2 regions of the Paraburkholderia sp. GAS448 genome follow, and region 1 is predicted to be linked to the other one. Evidence: riboswitches for the same ligand, from Rfam matches in the RefSeq annotation. Region 1 holds a riboswitch; the other holds the start of a gene.
The links. Region 1 has a riboswitch for thiamine pyrophosphate ahead of P3T23_RS32500 (FAD-dependent oxidoreductase). Riboswitches for the same ligand answer to the same signal wherever they lie in the genome.

Region 1 (7,546 bases):
GCCAATGCGAGCGTCAGTGCGTCGTGGGGATCGAATCCGCAGTCGAGGAACGCGGCCAGCGCCGCGATCCAGTCTTCGGCGAGATGCCCTGCCAGGGCGTAGCGCTCGCCGCCCAGATGCAAGGTGGCGCTGTCGTCCGATGCCTCGATGACGCCCGCGCCCTTCACGAGCCATTTCGCGACGTGGTCGCCATGATGCTGCAGATCGGCGACGATGATGAGGTCGCCGCCGTTCGGTTCGTCAGGCGCGGTGAGGCAGATGCGCCACGGCGCGTGCGTGGGCGGCCAGTCGCCGAGGCGCGAGCGAATCCGCTCAGCAGCTTCGGTGAGTTCGTCGGCGGGCGGCCAGAAAAGATCGCGCCGCGTCGGCGGCAAGGTTTGCGTCATGCGGCGCTCCCATCCTGGTGCCAGAACGGCATGCCGACAACCGGCGTGCTCGCGTGGGCAGTTTCACGTTCGGCCATCGGGCCGGCAAGATAAGCGCTGCGCCCGGCCTCGACGCCCAGCGCGAACGCACGGGCCATTGTCTCCGGATGAGTCGCCTGCGACACCGCCGTGTTCAGCAGCACGCCGTCGAAGCCCCACTCCATCACCTGGCATGCGTGAGACGGCACGCCAAGCCCTGCGTCGACGATCAGCGGCACGTCCGGCAGGCGCTCGCGCAGCACGCGCAGACCGTACGGGTTGATGACGCCCTTGCCGGTGCCGATCGGCGCGCCCCACGGCATCAGCGCTTCGCAACCTGCATCCAGCAGACGCCGGCCGATCACGAGATCTTCCGTACAGTAAGGCAGCACCTTGAAGCCGTCCTTCACGAGCCGGGAGGCAGCCTCGATCAGGCCGACCGGGTCGGGCTGCAGCGTGTAGTCGTCCCCGATCAGTTCGAGCTTGATCCAGTCGGTTTCGAACACTTCGCGCGCCATGTGCGCGGTAGTGACAGCTTCGCCGACGGTCAGGCAGCCCGCTGTATTCGGCAGCAACGGCACGCCGCGGCGTTTGAGCAGATCGAAGAAGCCGGCTTCGGCGCCGCCTTCGTTCATCTGACGGCGCAGCGCGACGGTAATCATGCCGGGACGTGCTGCGTCGATCGAATCGGACAGCGATTGCAGCGACGGATAGCGCGACGTGCCAAGCAGCACCCGGCTCGCGAAAGTTTCGCCGTATAGCGTGAGCGCGTCGGCTGGCGCCGCAGCGGTGGCGGTGGCGGTGGCGGCAGTGGCGGAAGAAGTCATTTCAGGATCCTTGCGTCTGGCAGCGCGCGGCGGAATGGCAGGCCAATCAGGACTGTCAAATCAGCCGCCGGCGACGGGTTGCACGACGTCGAGCCGGTCACCCGGCTGTAAAGCGCGGGCCGCATGCTGCGTCCGCGCGACGAAATCGCCATTCAACGCGACGGCAAACGGCGGACGTGCGCCGAAAGCGGCGAGTGCGTCAGCGACCGTGGCCCCTTCGGGCAGCGACAACGGCTTCTGGTTGATGTGAATATCCATGGTGTTCGTATGCAGCTAGATCAATGGCAGCGCCGGTCCGCTCAGGCCAGCGCCGGCCGGGTGTCCTGATGAAAAAGGTCGGTCCAGCGCGCGTCGCGCCGCCAGTCCCCGAAGGCGTCGGCGTCCACGATACGTCCTTCCAGCAAGGCGTCTGCGAAACGCACGGCTTCGTCGGCGACTTCCGGCGCGATCATGTAGCCGTGCCGGTACAGGCCATTCACGCGCAACATGTTCGCGCCATCCCAGACGAGCGCGGGACGGTGATCCGGCAGCGTCGGCCGGCACTGCGAATTCAGTTCAAGAATCCGCGCTTCGCCGAAACCCGGATGGACCGAAAACGCCGCGCTCAGCAACTCGAGCGCCGAGCGCACGCTGACGGGCGACATATCCTCACCTTCGATTTCCGTCGCACCGATCACATACAGATCGTTCTGCTTCGGCGCGATGTACAGCGGGTAACGCGGATGCAGCAGGCGCACGGGCCGCGTCAGCCCGATACCCGGCGCGTGTACCCGCGCAACCTCACCGCGAATGCCGCGCAGCGTCGGCCAGACCGGCTTTGCGCCCAGGCCCCGACAATCGATCGTCACGTGTGCAGCAGGCAGTGCCTGATCGTCGACCGGCGTATTCCAGTGCGTTTCGACGCCGCGCTCGGCAAGGCCGGCCGCGAGCGCGGCGAGCACCTGTCGGTTATCGAGCTGGCCCTCGTGCGGCAGCAGCCAGCCTTGCGGGAAGCGGCCGGTCAGCGCAGGCTCGGCTGCGCCGAGCTGCGCGCCCGAAAGATGCACGAAACCGCCGTCCAGCAGCGCCGCCGGTGCATTCGCGCGCACACGGCGCTCGAACAGCGGCGCTTCGGTACGATCCTGGTGATGCCAGACGACGAGCGTCCCGTTGCGCTGGAAGAACACCGGCTCCGGCAGTTCCGCAAGCATCTGCGGCCACTTCTCGAGCGAAGCGGCGCCGAGTTCGGTAATCAGCAGTTCGGCGCTGGCTGCTTCGGCCAGCGGCGCCAGCATCGCGGCGGCCACCCATGCGGCCGCCTGCGTGCCCGCCGCGTCACCGCGCTCGTACAGCGCGACGCGACGTCCCGCGCCGGCCAGCCGCCACGCGACAAGACGCCCGCAGAGGCCGCCGCCGAGCACGGCGAAATCCGGTTGTCGAGCAGAAGCGTTCATCGCGACCCGCCCGGCACGCTCAAGGCGGCGCCAGAAAAGGTGACGCAAACGACGCAAAAAACTGAAGAATGAGCGGTCATCGAATCCTTTCCGTACGGCAAAAAGCGCACGTACCCAAGGACGAAACCGGCGGGCGAGGCCGGCCGGGCGTAACACGCATCCAGTGACGGATGCCGCCCGGCGGGGAAATGGAAGAAGTGGAAACTTCCGGAAACTTCCCGCGCCGGTATTACCCGGATCGGGTGCGAAGGGTCTCTCTCAGCCTCGCCGCAGCCACGTCGACAAACCGCATCGACACCATATGGCCCGCTTGCGAAGCACCCCTGTTTCGTCAAAAGTCATTAGACCATAAAAGGCGCGACAGCCGCAAACCGGCCAGCTCGAGATCGATTCAATATGGCTGGCGACGGCGTCTGGCACAATGGCACGCGTTGACGGGCATACGCCAGCCATTGCCGCGCCATTCCGGGCGGGATTGCCGGCGGCCCCCCATTACACGATTTAAGTTCAGGTTAAGCCAGGGCCACGACAATCCCGGCCCTGAGCGCACCGCGCGCCGCCCCATCCATGCGTTACAGGCCACGGCCGCGCATAGCGCACTCTGCACTAAAGGACGCTTATGACTGAAAAGCCGACAGGTTCCGTGAATACGGATATCACCGCATGGGGCCTCATCAAGCCATACTGGGTGTCCGAAGACCGATGGCGCGCGCGCGGCCTGCTCGCGCTCGTGGTCGCGATGAACATGACGATGGTCGCGGCGAACGTCTGGTTCAACAACTGGCAACGCATCTTCTTCGACGCGATCCAGCAATACAACTTTCCCGTCTTCAAGTATTCGCTGCTGCAGTTCACCGTCATCGCCATGGCGCTGATTCTGCTCGGTTCGTACCGCACGTACTTCCGGCAGATGCTTGAATTCCGCTGGCGGCAGTGGCTGACAAGCCAATACCTGCACGACTGGCTCGGCGACCGCGCGTACTACCGCATCGAGCGCGACAGCCTCGCGGACAACCCCGACCAGCGGGTATCGGTCGATCTGCAGGCGCTTGCGAGTTCGACGCTCAACCTGGCGCTCGGCCTGCTGTCGACCACCGTCACACTGTTCTCGTTCATCGTCATCCTGTGGAATCTGTCCGGCGCATTGGCGTTCCATCTGTTTGGCACGGCGTTCTCCATTCCGGGCTACATGGTGTGGGCCGCGCTTATTTACGCGGCCGCCGGCTCGTATGTGACCCACAAGGTCAACCATCCGCTCGTGTCGATCAACTATCAGCAGCAGAAAGTCGAGGCAGACTTCCGTTTTTCGCTGATCCGCATCCGCGAGAACGCCGACCAGATCGCGCTCTATCAGGGCGAGCCGGCAGAAGAGCGGGCGCTCAAAGGCGTGTTCGGACACATCCGCGACAACTGGCGTCTGGTCATGCGCTTTACGCGGCGCTTCAACATCGTCGTGATCAGCTATTCGCAGTTGGCGATCGTGTTTCCGTATATCGCGGCGGCCCCCAAATACTTTTCGAAGAGCATTTCCCTCGGCGTCTATCAGCAGGTGACGGGCGCGTTCGGCACGGTCAGCGATTCGTTTTCCTGGTTCATCAACAATTACGATTCGCTCGCCGAATGGCGCGCTACGGTCAACCGTCTGCGGGAATTCCACCGCGTGATGGGCGATCAGCATCTGCGCGAGTCGGTCTCGGGCGGCACCTTCCATGGCGGCATCAATATCCGCATGACGGACACGCAGTCGCTCGTCGTCGAAGATCTGCGGCTGCAGCATCCCAACGGCATGCCGATGTCGAACGTCGGTTCGTTCAGCATTGCGCCGAAATCGCGCTGGCTCGTGCGCGGGCCGTCCGGCGCCGGCAAGAGCACGTTGATGCGTACCCTTGCCGGTCTGTGGCCGTTTGGCGAAGGCTCGATCGATTCGCCCGTCGGCGCGAAGCTGATGTTCGTGCCACAACGCAGCTATCTGCCGATCGGCACGCTCAAGGCCGCACTGACTTACCCGTCGGACGAAAGCGCGTTCACCGACGAAGCCTGTCGCGAAGTGCTGGTGGTCTGCAATCTGTCCGACTTCGCGGATCGCCTGCGCGAGTCGGCGCACTGGGAGCGCATGCTGTCGCCGGGCGAACAGCAGCGTCTGGCCGCCGCGCGCGTGCTGCTGCAAAAGCCCGACTTCCTGTTCCTCGACGAAGCAACCAGCGCACTCGATCCCGACAACGAAACGGTCATCTACCGGGTGCTCAACGAACGTCTGCCGAATGCGGCGATCGTCAGCGTCGCACACCGGAAGTCGCTCGAAGCGTTCCATGATCAGACGCTCTTCGTCGAACGCGCAATGGAGCGCGCGGCCGCATGAACACGGCGTCGTTCGATCGCGTCGTGCTGATCACCGGTGCGGGCTCCGGCATCGGCGCCGCGCTCGCGCGACGCCTCGCGGCCCCGCGCGTCGCGCTGATGCTGCATGCGCGCGGTGCGGATGCAGCCTCGCGCCAGCGACTCGACGCGGTGGCGGCCGACTGCGCATTGAACGGCGCGTCCTGCGCCACGGTGTACGGCGATCTCGCTGAACGCGGCGCTTCGGAACATGCGGTTCACCAAACGCTCGCCACATTCGGCGCGCTCGATCAGCTCGTCGCCAATGCAGGGCAGGCGCAGCGCCAAACGCTGGGCGCGCTCGACGCCGACGCGCTCGCCGAATCGTTCGCCGCGATGCCCTGCGCGTTTGCGGCGCTCGTGAAACGCTCGACGGCCGCCCTCGAAACATCGAAGCGAGGGCGTGTGGTCGCAGTGAGTTCGTTCGTCGCGCATCGTTACCACGCGGACGCGCCGTTCGCCGCAACGGCGGCAGCCAAGGCCGCGGTCGAATCGCTTGCGAAAACAGCCGCCGCCGAACTGGCGCCGCACGGCGTGACGGTAAACTGCGTCGCGCCTGGCTACACACGCAAGGATCGCGGCCCAAGCGCCGACAATGCGGCCGCATGGGCGCGCGCCGCCGAAGCGACTCCGCTCGGCCATGTCGCTGAACCTGACGACATCGCGGCCCTCGTGGCGTTCCTGCTGTCGGACGAAGCGCGGCACATCACCGGCCAGGTGATTCACGTCGATGGCGGCCTCACGCTCGGCTGATACTTCGGCTCGAAGCAACCGCCCCATCTGCCCAGCCGGGGCAACACCGAGGCAGCGTCGCACAGCAACACCTGAGCAACTTCGGGAAACATCCGGAAAGCAACAAGAAGAGTTTGAAAGCACTTACGAAGCGCGCGGGCTGTTCGCCGCTTTGAAAAAGTCGCGGTGCAGCGAGTATTAGCGTGCGCGCAGGCCATTCGCCCGCCACGCGCTGCCACATCACTCGTTACCGGATTCCGCACATGTCACTCGACCGCCGCTCCAATCTGCTGCCCCACCGTTTCGAACGCGCGGGCCGCTTCACCTTCGCACGTCAAGCCGCTGTGCTGGGTGCAGCGGCGTTGCTGCTGTCGGCGGCGCAAGGCGCGCTCGCCACCGAACCGGCTGATGTCTGCCCGGCGCTCAAACAGATCGTCGCCGCCTCCGATTTCAAACAGTTGCAAACCGAGCCCACCGCCCGGTTGCCAGGGGTTGCCGCGGCGGAAGATTGCCGCACGACCACCAACACGTTCGACTGCCACTGGCGCGCGCACTGGCAGGCCGATGGCGTCATCAACGATCCGCTCGAAGAAATGGGCGCGGACATCGCCGCGTGCCTGCCGAACGTGATCCACGACGTCAACACGCCGACGCGCCAGCACTTCGTCGTGACGGGCATGGACCGCCGCGTCTTCGTCACCGCGAGCGTCGTTGCGCCGAACGAACTGCGTCTCTACGTCACGCGCTGACTCGCGGCCCCTCGCGTGCTCCCAGCCGGCTCCGACCATATTGCATCCATGCCCGCCGTCGTCATCCGCGCCCGCCTCGCGGCTGCACGTGCCCCGCTTGCACGCGCAGCCCTGCGCCGGCGCGGCGCGAGCTTCGCGCTCGCCGCATCGCTGGCGCTAGGGCTGAACGGCTGCGCGTGGACACTGATCACCGCCGCCGACGCCACCGGCTCGGTGATCCAGGCGGGTTACGCGATCGCGGGAAACTATTCGTCGCCGACCTTCATCAACGGACGCCCTGCTTCGCTGCGTTCGGTCTGCATCGAATTGAACTCGACCGTTTCGGTCAGCGATTTCGTGCCTGCCCTGCAACTGGCGCTCCAGCGGCGCGGCGTGGAGTCCAACGTCTATTACCCGGGCACCTCGCCGTCGAGTTGCGAGGCGCAGCTCGTCTACAACGCAGTCATCGATTACGGGCGTCGATCGTTCTCTGACGAACCGAAGGCCTATCTTTCGATGATCGATCTCACGCTGCTTCAGCGTGGCCGCATTCTCGTCACGGCCCGTTACGAAACCGGCGGCCTCGGTCTTGACCGTTTCTCGAACGCAAAGACCAAGCTGGCCGGATTGATCGACCGGATGGTGGTCGATCGACACGACCTCGCGCCCGAGACGGTCCAGACTTCGCAGGCCAACTGACCTTTCCTGCCCGGGTCTAAAACTTTCCGCGCCGCTCACGCTGGAAAGATTTGGAAAGCACTGCGCGCTTTCCTGCGCTGCGATCAATCCTTAATATCGGCCGCATGAGCAAACATATTCTGATTGTCGACGACGACCCGGTGGTCCGCGACCTCGTGCGCGAGTATCTGCAATCGCGTGGCTATACGGTGTCGGTGCTGCATCACGGCATGGGTCTGCAGCGCCGCCTGCAGGTCGAGCGGCCGGACCTCGTGGTGCTCGACATCATGATGCCGGAGCTGGACGGCATCAGCGCGCTGCGCACACTGCGCATCGCCGGCGACGAGATTCCCGTGATCCTGCTGACT
Region 2 (7,546 bases), on a different contig from region 1:
CGTGGCCGTGCCGGCAGGCGCGACCGGGACTGCCTGCTGGGTGGCGGAGCCAGGGACGGTGGCGTAGTAGGTGCCGCCCGGATAGGAGCCGTAGGGATAATAGCCGTACGGGTAGTAACAGCCGGTCAGCGACAGGATGGCGATCGCGCTGGCGAGAGGGGCAGCCGCAGAGACGGGTTTCATGACGCGCTCCAGGTTCATCGCGACGCCGGGTTCAGACGCAGCGTCTTCTATGAGCTTACGCTGACGCCGTCAGACTCGGGTTGCAAACCCGTAACGGCATATTTCACTGATTTGCGCTTGCCGTCTTGCGCTCTTCCTTGCATGGAGCCACCTTACTTGCCAACCTGATTGCCGATCACGCCGCCGACTGCCGCGCCACCGAGGGTCGACAGCGCACTGCCGCCGAGCACCGCACCGGCCGCGCCGCCAACACCCGCGCCGATAGCCGTATCGCGCTGACGCGTCGTCATGCCATCACATGCGGCAAGACTCGCAACCGCCGCCACCAGCGCCGCAATCGCTCCGATTCGTTGAACTGTCTTCATGGTACCGACTCCCTTCGGATGATGATGATGAATGGGGACGCATTCCGCGTGCCTGATTTCACTGAGGATATCGTCTGAAGCCGTGTCCGTTTGTGTGCGCTTGTCAGGGATCTGTTGGTTTCGTAATCAATTGTTTCGATGCTTCACAAATCGTGGATCGAAGACAGTCCGCACCCTGAAAAGCACGCAAAAAAGCCCGCCGAAGCGGGCTTCCTTACTGCCTGGAGAAACGCCAGGGCGCACATCCGGCGCTTATTGCCGCTGATAAATCTCGGCGCCTTTCTTCATGAACTCGACGGCCTTCACTTCCATGCCTTTCTTCAAGGCCTCGTCGTCGGATACGCCTTGCTGCGCAGCGAATTCACGCACGTCCTGCGTGATCTTCATCGAGCAGAAGTGCGGGCCGCACATCGAACAGAAGTGCGCGACCTTCGCCGAATCCTTCGGCAGCGTTTCGTCGTGGAACTCGCGCGCCTTGTCCGGATCGAGGCCGAGGTTGAACTGGTCTTCCCAGCGGAATTCGAAGCGTGCCTTCGAGAGCGCGTTGTCACGCACCTGCGCGCCCGGATGGCCCTTCGCCAGATCGGCCGCGTGCGCGGCAAGCTTGTACGTGATGATGCCGGTCTTCACATCGTCCTTGTTCGGCAGCCCAAGGTGCTCCTTCGGCGTCACGTAGCAGAGCATCGCCGTGCCGAACCAGCCGATCATCGCCGCGCCGATGCCCGACGTGATGTGGTCGTAGCCGGGGGCGATATCGGTGGTCAGCGGTCCGAGGGTGTAGAAGGGCGCCTCGTCGCACCATTGCAGCTGGAGATCCATGTTCTCCTTGATGAGCTGCATCGGCACGTGGCCCGGACCTTCGATCATCGTCTGCACGTCGTGCTTCCAGGCGATCTGCGTAAGTTCGCCGAGGGTCTTCAGTTCGCCGAGCTGCGCTTCGTCGTTGGCATCGTAGATCGAGCCGGGACGCAGGCCATCGCCCAACGAGAAGCTCACGTCGTACGCCTTCATGATTTCGCAGATGTCTTCGAAATGCTCGTACAGGAAGCTTTCCTTGTGGTGCGCGAGACACCACTTGGCCATGATCGAGCCGCCGCGCGACACGATGCCCGTCATGCGCTTTGCCGTCAGCGGCACGTATTGCAGACGCACGCCTGCGTGGATCGTGAAGTAGTCGACGCCTTGCTCGGCCTGTTCGATCAGTGTGTCGCGGAAGATTTCCCACGTCAGGTCTTCGGCCTTGCCGTTGACCTTTTCGAGCGCCTGATAGATCGGCACCGTGCCGATCGGCACCGGGCTGTTGCGGATGATCCACTCGCGCGTTTCGTGAATGTGCTTGCCGGTCGACAGATCCATCACCGTATCGCCGCCCCAGCGGATCGCCCACGTCATCTTGTCGACTTCTTCGCCAATCGACGAGGTCACGGCCGAGTTGCCGATATTCGCGTTGACCTTCACGAGGAAGTTGCGGCCGATGATCATCGGCTCGCTTTCCGGGTGATTGATGTTGTTCGGGATGATCGCGCGGCCGCGTGCGACTTCTTCGCGCACGAACTCCGGCGTGATTTCCTTCAGCGCGTCAGGCCCGAACGCGCTTGCGCCGAACGCCTGGCCCGGATGCTGGCGGCCCATCATGTCGGCGAGCTTGTTGCCGTTCGGGCCGCTCTTCTTCAGGGTTTCCAGATACTGGGCACGGCGCTGGTTCTCGCGAATCGCGATGTATTCCATTTCCGGCGTGATGATGCCCTGACGCGCGTAGTGCATCTGCGACACGTTCGCGCCGGCCTTCGCGCGGCGCGGCGTGCGATGCAGGCCGGGGAAACGCAGCTCGGCGGTCGCGGCATCGGCGGCGCGCTCGCGGCCGTAATCGCTCGTGAGGCCCTCGAGCGCTTCCGTGTCGCCGCGTGCCTCGATCCAGCGCTGACGGAGCGCCGGCAGGCCCGCGCGGATGTCGATCTGAGCGTCCGGATCCGTGTACGGGCCCGACGTGTCGTAGACATAGACGGGCGGGTTCTTTTCGCCACCGAAGCTGTCCGGCGTATCCGACTGCGTGATTTCGCGCATCGGCACGCGAATATCGGGTTGCGAACCGGTTACGTAGACCTTGCGGGAATTCGGCAGCGGAGCGACGGCAGCGGCATCGACGTGTGCGTCGGCGGAAAGGAACTTCGGATTGGCGTTCATGCGTTTCTCCTGATGTGGGGCAGCTGTGTTGCCGCTAAGCAGGAGATCGAGAAGGAAGTGGTCGGATTCGCTGTGGGGTGTTGCAGTGGTGAAGCCGCGAAATCCGTACGCTTCCCTGCGCTGGCATTATCCAGATCAGGTTCAAAGGGTATATCTCACCCGCGAAGCACACCGTTGTTCGATGCGCCACGCAGGACCCCCGCGTTAGCAGCGCACACGATACACCTGCCGAGGGGGGCATTGCAACCCATCCTGACGATCAGGCGCCCACTGACATGTCAGAGCGTGAAATCGTCGGCCGCTTCGGGCTGAAACAGGATCTGCAGGACCTTCAGCACTTTTTCGTCGCCGCCCGGCGGCATGAAGCGGATGCGCTCGCCGCGCTTCGCGCCGAGCAGCGCGAGGCCCGCCGGCGAGAAAACATTCAACTGACCATTGCTGAAGTCCGCGCCCGGCGGATAGACGACGGTCCAGGTCATTTCTTCGCCCGTCTGCTCGTCGGCGAGCGTGACCTGCGAATTCATCGTGACGACATTCGCGGCGATATCGCGTGGCGCAACGATGACCGCGCGCGCGAGCAGGTTGTCCAGCATGGTTTGATATTTCGCCTCGGCGCCGGGGCTTGCCGCGTGTTTTTCGAGGCGTACGACATCCAGTTCCGTGAGGTAGCAGGTTTTCTGTTTCATAAGGGTTCTCCAGTTTCGATCTGCGCGATCAGGGCGGCTGAGATCGGCCCGGAGCCTGGCCGACCTGGCTCCGGTGAGGAGGCTTCGTTCAGGCCAGGCGCCGGGCGATGGAAAGCGGGGCGAAGAGGGAATGCGCGGATCGGACCGACTGCCCGGCACGCGCGCAATCGACCCCGCCGTCAGGGCGCGGGCGCATCAGGGCGTGGCAGGACTTACACATGAGAATTGGGCGTCGGTATCAGGAGAGGTGAAATGGGCAAATCGACGAGACGATCATAGCACGCGATATCCGCCCGTCCGGCTGCCTCCGGACAGCGGCCGCGCACGGCCCGACGCGCGCGATCGGCGAGGCATGCCACTCACCGGGTAAACGTTTCGTAATAAAGATTCGGCCATGCAGTCGGCGGTTCTCGCCATGCACTAGCATGGAAGAACAGACCCGCTCGAGATCGCGCGGTCCGCCGCGTCGCATCGTGCCACACCACGCAACCCGATGCGTTTCCCGCAGAGGCGTCAGGTGCATCAGCCGTCTCTACGGCGTTCGTTCCGGCCACTTATTGTGCGCTGCGGAAGCCGCGTTGTGCAGGATCGCCCCTTCGTCGCGGGAGTCACGGACATCGCGGAACTCGCGAAAGTCATACGCATCCGCGGTGCTCGAAGTATTTGCGCTTGTGCGCGATTCTCTCCAGTGCGGTCTGCCCGAAATTTTTTTGGGGCGGCTGTCATAACGCCCGATACCACGCGACAAACGTGCAGATTTCCCAACGGAGCCTGCCATGCGAACCCCCACCAGCCAATCCAGCGCGTTTAGCGACGTGCGCCGTTCGCGTGGCATTCGCGGTCTTGCGGTGGTGATCGCACTCGCGACGAGCGGTGTGGGACAGGCGGCAACGTCGATGTGCACGGCGCATAGTCCCGCGCACCGTGTCGCGCTTGTCGAGCTGTACAGCAGCGAAGGCTGCAGCAGCTGTCCGCCGGCCGACCGCTGGCTTGGCCAGTGGAAGGATGGCAGCGCGTCGAACGGCGTCGTGCCGCTGGAGTTGCACGTCGACTACTGGAACAGCCTTGGCTGGACCGACCGCTTCTCGCAGCACCGTTTCACCGAGCGTCAACAGAGCCTCACCGACCGCGCCGGCGGTCACGTGATCTACACGCCGGAAGTGTTCGTGTCGGGGCGTGAGCTGCGCAGCTGGGCACGGCCCGACAGCTTCGAAACGCGTGTGCAGAACCTGATGTCGGAGCCGGCTCAGGCCGACGTCGCGATCGAACTCGCACCGCGTGCCCAGGGCACGGCAGGCGGGCTGGATGTCGACGCGCGATTCACCGCGCATGCCACGGCCAAAGACACGCTGAACGCCTACGTCGCCGTCTACGAAAACGATCTGACCTCGCAGGTGCGAGCCGGCGAGAACAGTGGAGCAACGCTGCACCATGAGCGCGTCGTGCGGCAATGGATCGGCCCGGTGCCGCTTGTCGCGGGCAGCGCGCGTATTCATCAGGACGTCGCCGTGAGCAGTGAAGATGACAAAGCAATCGCAAGCGGCAACACGCCGGTCAGCCGGTTCGGCGTCGTCGCGTTCGTGGAGAGCGCCTCGACCGGCGATGTGCTGCAGGTGGCCGACCTGGCCGCGTGCCGCTAACGGCGTTCTTGTATGTGGAGAATTCGATGAACACATCCCGTATGCATGTCGATACGGCGCCGCGGCCCGCGGCGCCTGCCGGCCTGATTCATCCTGTCTGGGTGCGCGTGACGCACTGGTTGAACGCGCTCGCGGCCATCACGATGATGCTGTCGGGCTGGCGCATCTACGACGCGTCGCCGATCTTCAGGAACTTCATGTTCCCGCCTTCGATCACGCTCGGCGGATGGCTCGGCGGCGCGCTGCAGTGGCACTTCGCCGCGATGTGGCTGCTGGTGTTCAACGGCCTCGTGTATCTCGCGCTCAATCTCGTCAGCGGCCGTTTCTTCCGCAAGTTCCTGCCGCTGTCGCCGCGCGCGATCCTGAAGGATTTCCTCGCCGCGCTGACCGGCAAGCTGTCGCACGCCGATCTGCGGCAGTACAACGCGGTGCAGAAATTCGCTTACCTGTTCATCGTCTGCGACCTGATCGTACTGGTGCTGTCGGGACTCGCCATCTGGAAATCGGTGCAGTTTCCACTGCTGCGCGAACTCATGGGCGGCTACGACAACGCGCGCGTCGTGCACTTCGTCGCGATGTCGTTTCTGGCGGCCTTCATCGCCGTGCATCTCGTGATGGTCGCGCTGGTGCCGCGCTCGCTCGTCGCGATGCTGCGCGGACGCTAGGAGATCCATCATGACCCTCAACCGGAAAGGCGCGAAGCCTGCCATGAAGCTCGATCGCGAATCGATCCTGGTCGACGCCCGCCGCGAACTCGCGATGCCGTCACGACGCCTGTTCGGCAAACGCCTCCTGACGCTCGGTGGTCTCACGATGCTCACGGGCTGCTCGCTGACCGACAACGACTCGGTGAACAGATTCCTTGCTGCGGTCTCGCGTCTGAACGACCGCGCGCAGGCTTTCATTTTCGATCCGAAGCAGCTGGCGCCTACCTACAGCGAAGCGCAGATCACGCGGCCGTTCCCGTTCAACGCGTTTTACGGAGTCGACGAAGTGCCCGAGGTGGATGCGTCCGACTACAAGCTGCAGGTGGGCGGTCTCGTCACAGGTCAGCGCACGTGGACGCTGCCCGAGCTGTACGCGCTGCCTCACGCGGAGCAGATCACGCGACACATCTGCGTGGAAGGGTGGAGCGCGATCGGTCGCTGGGGCGGCACGCCGTTCAGCGAGTTTCTGCGGCGCGTGGGCGCGGACACGTCGGCGAAATACGTCGGCTTCAAATGCGCCGACGACTACTACGAAAGCATCGATATGCCGACCGCGCTGCATCCGCAAACGCTGCTCACGTTCGAATACGACGGCGAGCGCCTGCCGGCGAAATACGGCTTCCCGATGAAGCTGCGGATGCCGACCAAGCTCGGCTACAAGAATCCGAAGCACATCATGGAGATTTTTGTCACCAACACGTTCCCGGGCGGCTATTGGGTCGACCAGGGCTACAACTGGTTCGGAGGCTCCTGACGCACGCGAGTCGGGCATGACCCCGGGCGGCAGAAGCTTTGGAAGTACCCGGCACAGGCCGGTTTTATCGATCGACAACACACGGAGTGATCTCATGAAACAACTCGCAATCGCAGCGCTGGCCGTCGTATTCCTTGCAGGCGGCACCTCGGCGTTCGCGCAGGAAGCAAGCGGCGCGATGTCGAACGGCGCCATGTCGCATGACACGATGTCCAAGGATTCGATGTCGAAAGACACCATGAAAGAAGACAGCATGAAGAAAGACAAGATGAAGAAGGGCAATGACGCGATGGGCATGAAGCACGAGGCGTCGGGCGCGATGGCCAACTAACGGCTGGCGCATCGGGTCGGGAAAGCCGGGGCATGGCCCCGGCTTTTTCATATGCGTTGCGAATATTTACGTTTGCTTTCACAGCCGCGGGGCTGCCTTATTGCATAATGCTGCCGGCGCGCAGCCAGACCGTGGCGTGCATTGCCGGATTTGCGCCCGCAAACGTTCTCCCTTGTTCCTCGCCGTTCGACCACCATGCCGTTCTGTCTCGCCCGCCCCGCCGCACCGATCGTGCGGCGCACGCCGTTGCCCGTCGTCCCTTATGGTTCATGTGCGGGTTCGTGTGCGGCATCCCACCGGGCGCTGGCGGGTCGCACGCATGCTGTCTAGGTTTCCCGATTCTTTCCCGTTCCGCCTGCCGCAGTCCCGACACGGCCGGGTCGCGCTCGCGTTGACCGTCGTCTATATCGTCTGGGGCTCGACCTATCTGGCGGTGCACGTCGCGTTGGGCTCGTTTCCGCCGCTCATGCTGTCCGGGCTGCGCAATCTGTTTGCCGGTATTGGCCTCTTCGTTTTCGCGACGCGGCGTCGGCCGGCCTGGCCCACGGCCGAAGAAGTACGAAACGCCGGGCTGGTAGGCACCATGCTCGTCGGGCTGTCGAGCGGCATGCTCGCCTTCGGCATGCGGACCGTAGGCACCGGCACGGCCGCCGTGATGGTCGCCACCGTGCCGCTCTTCGCGACGGTGATTGCCGC

Region 2: linked by a shared signal. The riboswitch ahead of thiC (phosphomethylpyrimidine synthase ThiC) and the one ahead of P3T23_RS32500 (FAD-dependent oxidoreductase) in region 1 are both predicted to bind thiamine pyrophosphate.

The regions. Positions count from the first base shown of each region.
Region 1 covers NZ_JBNDKT010000024.1:32,655-40,200, reverse strand. The annotation lists gene thiE (thiamine phosphate synthase) at 1-386, opposite strand, end outside; gene P3T23_RS32510 (thiazole synthase) at 383-1,231, opposite strand; gene thiS (sulfur carrier protein ThiS) at 1,292-1,489, opposite strand; gene P3T23_RS32500 (FAD-dependent oxidoreductase) at 1,531-2,664, opposite strand; TPP riboswitch at 2,863-2,999, opposite strand; gene P3T23_RS32495 (ABC transporter ATP-binding protein/permease) at 3,284-5,023, shown strand; gene P3T23_RS32490 (SDR family NAD(P)-dependent oxidoreductase) at 5,020-5,793, shown strand; gene P3T23_RS32485 (hypothetical protein) at 6,036-6,521, shown strand; gene P3T23_RS32480 (hypothetical protein) at 6,570-7,199, shown strand; gene P3T23_RS32475 (response regulator) at 7,304-7,546, shown strand, end outside.
Region 2 covers NZ_JBNDKT010000052.1:6,891-14,436, forward strand. The annotation lists gene P3T23_RS42485 (hypothetical protein) at 1-183, opposite strand, end outside; gene P3T23_RS42490 (glycine zipper 2TM domain-containing protein) at 336-548, opposite strand; gene thiC (phosphomethylpyrimidine synthase ThiC) at 801-2,732, opposite strand; TPP riboswitch at 2,827-2,943, opposite strand; gene P3T23_RS42500 (GreA/GreB family elongation factor) at 3,011-3,418, opposite strand; gene P3T23_RS42505 (DUF1223 domain-containing protein) at 4,195-5,058, shown strand; gene P3T23_RS42510 (cytochrome b/b6 domain-containing protein) at 5,085-5,723, shown strand; gene P3T23_RS42515 (molybdopterin-dependent oxidoreductase) at 5,734-6,519, shown strand; gene P3T23_RS42520 (pentapeptide MXKDX repeat protein) at 6,614-6,850, shown strand; gene P3T23_RS42525 (EamA family transporter) at 7,170-7,546, shown strand, end outside.